Regions from separate parts of the Gallibacter sp. Marseille-QA0791 genome, predicted to be linked through region 2. Evidence: predicted binding sites of a transcription regulator. Region 2 holds the regulator's gene; the other holds the start of a gene.
What was found. The regulator NrdR, encoded in region 2, represses ribonucleotide reductase genes. The targets are predictions, from matches to a motif close to CACNANATNTNGTG.
Positions count from the first base shown of each region.

Region 1: a site for NrdR is predicted at 2,306-2,319, ahead of nrdD (anaerobic ribonucleoside-triphosphate reductase). Genes of this name have one in related genera too.

Region 1 covers NZ_CBCPMH010000001.1:1,860,708-1,865,237, reverse strand. Annotated here, with positions in the region: gene ACQY69_RS08640 (ribose-phosphate pyrophosphokinase) at 1-419, shown strand, start outside; tRNA gene ACQY69_RS08635 (tRNA-Arg) at 995-1,071, opposite strand; gene ACQY69_RS08630 (nitroreductase) at 1,183-1,842, opposite strand; gene nrdD (anaerobic ribonucleoside-triphosphate reductase) at 2,366-2,659, shown strand; gene ACQY69_RS08620 (DMT family transporter) at 2,673-3,554, shown strand; gene purB (adenylosuccinate lyase) at 3,658-4,530, shown strand, end outside.
Region 2 covers NZ_CBCPMH010000001.1:1,181,433-1,185,962, reverse strand. Annotated here, with positions in the region: gene ACQY69_RS05460 (alanine/glycine:cation symporter family protein) at 22-1,452, shown strand; gene ACQY69_RS05455 (YlmC/YmxH family sporulation protein) at 1,603-1,851, shown strand; gene nrdR (transcriptional regulator NrdR) at 1,924-2,391, shown strand; gene cmk ((d)CMP kinase) at 2,403-3,053, shown strand; gene ACQY69_RS05440 (DUF1015 domain-containing protein) at 3,053-4,297, shown strand; gene ACQY69_RS05435 (peptidoglycan D,D-transpeptidase FtsI family protein) at 4,365-4,530, shown strand, end outside.

The DNA.
Region 1 (4,530 bases), 680 kb from region 2:
ACTATTCTGTCATGGTCAATGGCCACAATCCTATCGTAGCTCATGAATATCTGGGCGCGCCGGTGAATGGCAAGGATATCTTTATCACCGACGACATCATCTCCTCAGGAGAATCTATGCTTGACATCGCTTACGAAATGAAGAAAAAAAATGCCAGAGATATCTACTGCTACGCCACTTACGGCCTGTTCACCAACGGCCTGGAAAAATTCGACAAGGCATACGAGGACGGCGTCATCAAAGGTGTTCTGGGAACGAACCTTACCTACAGAAGTCCGGAGCTTTCCAAACGTCAGTGGTTCTATGAGGTGGATATCTCCAAATATGTGTCCTACCTCGTAGCCGCCCTCAATGGAGACATCTCCATCAGCGATATCATCGACCCGAAGACGAAAATAGCGGCCCTGCTGAAGGAATAGCGTTGATAGGCGTTGATAGGATCAAAATGCCGCTGACACTGCCGTTTCCAACGATTCTTAAAAAATGCGCCAATGTACAATGCACCAATGTACCGTGCTACAGCATGGTTTTTGGTGCATCTTTTTTTACAGCGACTGTCTGCCTTACGGCCCGGCGACCTGGCATTTTGTGGCGGCTTGTTTTGCGGTCCGGCGGCCTGGCATTTATACTGCATTCAGCTATTCCAGCCATTTCCCGTATAAGGATTTGCCCTTCATTACCTCGAAATGCCGCTGTTTTTATACGGTTCTTCTCATCGATGGCCAAATCAAGTATAAAAATCGCTAAAAATCCGGCTTCACTTTATACGGGAAATGGGTACAATCATTCGAAAGAGTATAGGAGTCCATGGAAATTTATAGAAACTCATGTTTTGAAAAAGGATATGCATGTTTCCAAAGCCATAAGCTCGCATTTACGTGACAGAACCCCAGACTGTTCACCAGACATCCGCCTCCGTTATGATACCAGGCAGTATGATCGTCATATTAAAAAACGGCAAACCCTTGTTTCCAAAGGCTTGCCGCTTACTCTATGGCGTCCCTGAGAGGATTCGAACCTCCGGCACCCGCTTTAGGAGAGCGGTGCTCTATCCAGCTGAGCTACAGAGACATCTCGTATATTATAACCGATTTTCATCGTCACTGCAAACTGATTTTTACAATTATCTCAGCTTTCCTCTCCTTTTTGTCCGGGAACCCTTCCCTGCGGCTCTTTCCACCATCAAAACCCGTACCAGGATGTTATCTCATCGATATCCGCCCTTTCACTGATGACACCATTGGCCGGGAATTCCGGATCGGCATATCCGATTGCGATACCTGAAACGAAGCGTTTATCCTCCGGTATGCGAAGTATTTCCCGCAGACCTGTCTGATACATGATGGCCTGATCTTCGACGCACGTTCCCAATCCGTGCTCCATAGCCGCAAGGCATATGTTCTGGGCGACACACCCAACATCGAACCTGCAGGTACTTTCATCCAGACTGGCATCCATCATGAGGATGATCGCTGCCGGCGCGTCGAAGAATCTGAAGCCACGCCCCATCCACCAGTGACGTTTTTCCTTGTCTCCCCGCTCTATGTCCATAGCGCCAAAAAGCTGCTTTGCCACGTCCACCTGCCTTTTCCTGTAAACTCCCTCGAAAGGGATATCCGGAAAATCCTCGGCTTCACCTCTTTCGAAGCGGGCCATATTGTCGGCTGCGACTTTTTTCATCACATCGCCGGTCATCACCGCGAATTCCCACGGCTGGGTGTTATTGGCGGAGACAGCCCGAGTCGCCGTCCTGAGAATATCCTCGATGATTTCCTTCGATACCGGCCTGTCGAGAAATCCTCTGACGGATCTTCTCGTCAAAATAGCCTGTTTCAACTCCATGTGCGCACCTCCATTGCGATTTTGTCTTCATTATATAAATTGCGGCAGAAGGTGTCAAACCTTTCACAGCGCATTCCTATTTGCCAGCATCTGCCTGCTCGGGAAGTGGTCTCATCAAGATTATCGCCAGATGTACTTCAACTTTGCAGTCACGACATTTTAGGGATATTCCAGGGTGTTTTTTCTCTGAGATTATCGCGAAATGGAATAGAGAAAGACTTCAGGATAGTTTTCACCCCAAATCCACCTTAAAATTATCCTGAGTGCAGCTGAAAAGCTGTTTCGCGATATTTCACCTCAAAATATTTCCGAAAATCCGGTTAAAATGTCACTGAAGCCCACAAAAATCCTGTTCTGCGATAATCCTTCCGTCTTGCCTCCCTCAGGGAAAGCGGCCGGCTCACATCGTTTGACTATTTTAGTCCAAATTGTTTTTTTGATGTACTTTTTCACCAAATCTATATACAAAATATAGTGTTTAGGTGTATAATCATCCCCAGATGATGTTATAGGAGGTATTGATATGTCTGTAAAAATAACCGGAAACGCAAGCCCGCAGGAAGCTCAGGCTTATGTGGATTATCTCGAAGAAAAGTACAACAGGAAGCTCGACGCGCTGGATGTGCAGATCGACGGCGACTATGCTGATTTGAACTATACATTTTCCCACGTTCCTTTCGAAAGAATAAGAAGGATAACCGGATATCTGGTAGGGACTATGGATCACTGGAACGATGCCAAGGCTGCCGAGGAAGCTGACCGTGTCAAGCATTCCCTGGAAGGAGCCCGCATCGACGAGCTGGAAAAGATATCGTAACGAGGTGACACCGATGGCTTCTCTCAACGAAGCACCAAGCAGGCAAAAAGGCGCGGTACTGATGTGTCTGTCCGCATTTCTGTTTTCAGCGATGCAGATACCTATCAACATGTCGGGAACATCTATCCCCATCATGGAGCAGGTATTTTTCAGAAACATCGTGACCCTTTTTCTCAGCTTCATATTGATAAAAAGAGCGGGCGGCTCACTCTTTGGGACAAAGAAGAACCAGCCCCTTCTTTTTGTGCGCTCTCTTTTCGGGTTCCTGGGGCTCATAACTCAGTTCTACGCGGTAGCTCATGCTCATCAGGGAGACGTCTCCACGCTGATGAAACTGTCGCCATTTATGATAACTCTCTGGGCGGCGGTTTTTCTCAAGGAAAAGATAGAGAAAATACAGATCCCGGCCCTCCTTGTGGCTTTCGTCGGCGCAGCTTTTGTGGCCAACCCGGCTTTCAATTCCAATTTATTCCCGCTGTTCATGGCATTTCTCTGCGCCTTCTTTTCCAGCGTCTCTTACACGCTGCTGGCCTATTTCAAGAATAAGGTGGACGGCATGACCATAATAATGCACTTCTCCACATTCTGTGTACTGGCGTGCATCCCTTTCATGATTTATGACTTCGTCATGCCTGATTGGAAAGAGCTGCTGCTTCTTATCCTCATCGGTGTATTCGGCGGCTTCGGCCAGATAGCCCTCACCTATTCCTACCGCATGGCTCCTGCGGCGGAAATCAGCATCTATAACTATTCCGGCATCGTATTCTCCATCATCCTCGGATACGTGTTCCTGGGGGAGGTGCTGGACATCACTTCCATGATCGGCTGCGGTCTCGTTATCATTGCCGCCATCATAACCTATATTTTCTCCGGGAAGAAGTCCAACGCCCAATAAGCCTGTGATCATCAACGTTCTGCGCCTTGTGCTGTAGTCTGGTGATGTGGTATAATAACTGTTATGATCGATACGACACACATCATGGATAAGGAGCGTGATTATGGATAATACAAAGAGTTATACCAGTTCATTGTCTGAAAGATATCCCAGCAAGGAAATGAAATACCTCTTTTCACCTGAAAAGAAGTTCAGGACATGGCGAAGGCTGTGGATAGCCCTGGCCGAATCGGAACAGGAGCTGGGTCTTCCCATAACGGATCAGCAGATAGCAGAGCTGAAGGCTGCGGCAAATGACATAAATTACGACGTAGCGAAAGAAAGAGAAAAAGAAGTTCGCCACGATGTCATGTCTCACGTTTACGCTTACGGACTGCAGTGCCCCAGCGCCAAAGGCATAATACACCTGGGAGCGACCTCCTGCTACGTAGGAGACAATACGGATCTGATAATCATGACAGAAGGTCTGAGGCTCATCAGAAAAAAACTGATAAACGTCATTGCCAATCTGGCGGATTTCGCTGATAAATATAAGGCCCTGCCGACTCTGGGCTTCACCCATTTCCAGCCGGCTCAACCTACCACCGTAGGAAAACGGGCCACCCTGTGGATACAGGATCTCCTGATGGATCTGGAAGATCTGGACTATATGCTCAGCACCATGAAATTACTGGGATCCAAGGGGACCACCGGTACGCAGGCCAGTTTTCTCGAGCTGTTCGACGGCGATATAGAGAAAGTCCGAAAGCTGGATTCTCTCATCGCGGAAAAGATGGGCTTCGAGAGCTGTTATGCTGTCTCCGGTCAGACCTACTCCAGAAAGGTGGATACCCGGGTACTAAACATCCTTTCAGGCATCGCCCAGAGCGCGCACAAATTCAGCAATGATATAAGGCTGCTGCAGCATCTGAAAGAAATCGAAGAACCTTTCGAAAAGAATCAGATAGGCTCGTCTGCTATGGCATACAAACGCAAC
Region 2 (4,530 bases):
TTTAGGAGAAGGAGAAAGAAAATGGAAAAATTTACTGAAATTCTTGAGGCCATAGACGGCGTCGTCTGGGGAGTCCCTCTCATCGTGCTTATCATGGGTACGGGGATATTCCTTACCGTCAGGATAAAGGTGCTCCAGTTCAGGAAGCTGGGCAAGGCTTTCAAGTATATGGTCAAGAACGAGGAAGACGGTATAGGAGAAGTCACCAGCTTTGGAGCTCTCTGTACGGCCATGGCAGCTACTATCGGTACGGGAAACATCGTAGGTGTGGCTACGGCAGTATTGGCGGGAGGCCCGGGGGCCCTCTTCTGGATGATAGTGGCGGCCTGTCTGGGGATGGCGACCAAGTACTCGGAAGGACTGTTGGCCGTTAAATTCAGAGAGAACAGAGGTAACGGAAGATTTCTGGGAGGACCTTTCAGATATATCGAACAGGGAATGGGGCCCAGGTGGAAATGGCTGGCGAAGCTGTTTGCTATATTTGGCGTAGGAGCCGGACTTCTTGGCATCGGTACTATAACACAGGTCAATGGTATCGCTTCCGCTGCGGAGACATTCTTCGATCCCAATAAGGAAAATCTCGTGAGCGTATTTGGTACGGACTATACTGTGACTATCGTCGTGACCGCGTTGATAGTGGCTTTTATAACGGCTTTGGTCGTGATAGGAGGTCTTCAGAGGATAGCCAGTGTAACGTCCATAATAGTCCCATTCATGGCTATAGCATATGTAATCGTATGCCTCTGCATATTGGTGTATAATATCGAAAGGGTGCCTGAATCCATCGTGATGGTGGTAAGGAGCGCCTTTGGCCTGGATGCGGTGGCAGGCGGTGCGCTGGGCTCATTGATGATGGCTATGCAGATGGGTGTCGCCAGAGGCATTTTCTCCAATGAAGCCGGGCTGGGAAGCGCTCCTATAGCTGCGGCAGCGGCAAAGACGAAAGAACCTGTCAGACAGGGCCTGGTTTCCATGACGGGTACATTCATCGATACGATAATCGTCTGCACGATGACAGGGACCACCATCATGGTCACAGGGGCTTATGATTACGCTGCAGCCAACGGACTGGAAGGCTCGGAAGTGACGTCGTATGCCTTTTCCAACGGCCTTCCGTGGTCTGATCAGGTGGGCTCGGGGATACTGATGGTGTGCCTGGCGCTCTTCGCTTTCACGACCATTATAGGATGGGATTACTACAGCGAGCGATGTCTTGAGTATCTTACGGGAGGAAAGATGGGCATAGTCAAGGTCTACAGGTGGTTCTACATACTGGCGGTGCTCATCGGACCGTTCCTGACGGTTTCCGCCGTATGGACGCTGGCAGACATATTCAATGGGCTCATGGCAATACCTAATCTGATCGCTCTCGTGACGCTGAGCGGCGTCATAGCGGCCGAGACAAGGAGCTATTTCCACAGGCTCGACAGCGGCAGGATAAGAGAATATTAGAAAGATACCGCGGAGAAACAGCTGTACGGCGCAGGAACGGCCGGCAGAGGAAATCTCCGCGGTATTTTTTTCTCTTTCCGCCATCGCGCCTGCATAGTTTGGACAACTGTCGCATATAAATTTACAAACGGCAGAAAAGGGGGAGCGATCATGCTTAATACGGAAGATATAAGGAATAAAGAGGTGATCAACATCTATGACGGAAAGAGCATGGGGTTTGTCTGTGATATAGAGATAAATCTCAAGGAAGGCAGGATAGACGGTATTGTCCTGCCTGGTGACAGAGGCTTTCTGAAGATGTTCGGCAAGGAAACGAGCGACTACGTGATAAAGTGGAAACATGTAAAAACTATTGGAGAAGATGTGATACTGGTAGATGTCCCGCCCATAATAGATTAGACAAAGACCACAAGATGTAGTAAAATCATATGAGAGCTTTTGCGAGAGACATCCGGTAAAGGAGGTTCCGAAATGAAATGCCCTTATTGTGAAAATGAAGACAGCAGGGTCATAGATTCCAGACATACGGAAGATGGACGTGCCATAAGGAGAAGGCGGGAATGCGAAGCATGCGGCAGGCGATTCACCACATACGAGAAGGTGGAGGAAGTCATTTTGATGGTTATCAAAAAGGACGGGAGCCGGCAGGCCTTCGACAGGAGCAAGCTCCTCAACGGGATAATCAGAGCCTGTGAAAAACGCCCTGTATCCATAGCGGATATGGAAAAGATAGTGGACGATATAGAGAGAGGCCTCAACAATATGATGGAGAAGGAAGTGGAGAGCACCTTCATCGGGGAGCTGGTGATGGAGCGACTCAAGGATCTGGATGAGGTGGCCTATGTCCGTTTCGCGTCAGTGTACAGGCAGTTCACCGATATCAACACGTTCGTATCGGAGATAGAGAAGCTGCAGACCAACAGAAAGAAAAAGGGGTGAGTAAGAAGGATATGGGCGGATTGATGAGGATAGCTGTCGATGGACCCAGCGGCGCGGGCAAGAGCACTATAGCGAAGGCAGTTGCGGAAAAGCTGGGGATCGATTATGTGGACACAGGAGCCATGTACAGAGCTATAGGATATAAGATGAAGCGGGAAGGTATAGAGGCTGACGATATCGGGCGGCTGGAGAAGATGCTGGCTTCTACCGATATAGATTTCGTGAAGGGCGACATCATACTGGATGGAGAAGTGGTCAGCGACAAGATACGCACGCCGGAAATGTCGGAGGCGGCATCGGTCTGTTCGGCGCTGCCACAGGTGAGAGAAAAACTGGTCGACATACAGCGGGACATGGGGGCCAAGAAGAGCGTCATCATGGATGGGCGTGATATAGGCAATAATGTGCTGAAAGACGCCGAGCACAAGTTTTTCCTCACGGCGTCCGCCGAAGAACGGGCAGGAAGGAGATATAAGGAGCTCAAGGCCAGAGGAGAGGATGTTTCCTTCGATCAGGTGTTGAATGATATACAGGAACGCGATCACAGAGACTCGACCAGGAAGCTGAATCCGCTGAGGAAAGCCGAAGATGCCCTTGAGATAGATTCGACAGGGCTTTCGATAGATGAAGTAACAGAAATGATATTAAAGGAGATCAGGTAATGGCTACAGTAAGACCGTTTAGAGCGATAAGGCCAGCCGGCGAATACGCTGCCAGAGTCATATCGCTTCCGTACGATGTAATGAACAGGAAAGAAGCTGCGCAGATGGCGGAAGGGAATCCGTACAGTTTTCTGCACATATGCAGGTCCGAGATAGATCTGCCGGACCAGGAGGACCCATACGACAGATCGGTGTACGAGAAGGCGAAGGAGAACATCGGGAAGAACCTGAGAGAAGGTGTGTTCATACAGGAGGACAAGCCTGCCATCTACATATACAGGGAGATCATGGATGGTCGGGTGCAGACCGGCATAGTAGGCTGTGTATCAGTGGACGAATATCAGAATAACACCATAAAAAAACATGAATTCACAAGGCTTGAGAAGGAGCAGGACAGAATCAATCACTTCGATGTATGCGATACGGATACCGAGCCTGTGTTTCTCACTTACAGGGACGATGGTAAGATAAGGAGCATGATCGCTGATTTTGCCGACAACCATGAGCCTGTTTATGATATCACGGCAGATGACGGTATACGCCATATGCTCTGGGTCGTAGATGATGAAGGGATGGTGGCGGAGCTCGTCGCCCTGTTCGGAGAAGTGCCTGCTCTGTATATCGCCGATGGACACCACAGGAGCGCGTCGGCCTGCAAGGTGGGATTGAAGCGCAGGAAGGAAAATCCGGGATATAAAGGCGACGAGGAGTTCAATTTCTTCATGGCAGCTATATTCCCTGACAGCGATCTGAAGATATTCGATTACAACAGAGTAATAAAGGATCTGAATGGACTGACGGAAGACGGATTCATCGATAGGGTGAAGGCTTCCGGGTTTGACGTCGAGGAAATGGGGGCTGAACCATACAGACCTGATGCCAAGCACGTATTTGCCATGTATCTGGACGGCAAGTGGTACAAACTGACGGCAAAGAGCGAGATAATCCCGGATCATGTGATAGATTCACTGGATGTGGCTATATTGCAGAACAATATCTTCGAGCCGATACTGGGTATCAGCGATCCGAGGACCGATAAGAGAATAGATTTCGTAGGAGGTATACGTGGTCTGCAGGAACTGGAAAGGCGAGCGACAAGTGATATGAAAGTGGCTTTTGCCGTCTACCCGGTAGATGTGAAGGATCTGATGGAGGTCTCCGACAACGGGATGGTGATGCCGCCTAAATCTACATGGTTCGAGCCTAAACTGGCCAGCGGATTATTCCTTCACAGCCTTAAATAAAAATCATCGTATAACAATCGTATAACACTCCTCTGCATGGGGAAAATACCTGCAGGGGAGTTTTTTTATGGGTGAAATGGCCGTAAATCTTAAGAAGATAGTCTTCATGACTGCTGTGGTGATAGTGCTGCTGGTGTGCAGACTGGCGTATATCCAGCTGGTCGGAGGGGATGAACTGGCGGAGGCTACAAGAGCTCAGTCGATGATAGCGCTGGAAGGAAGCAATACAAGAG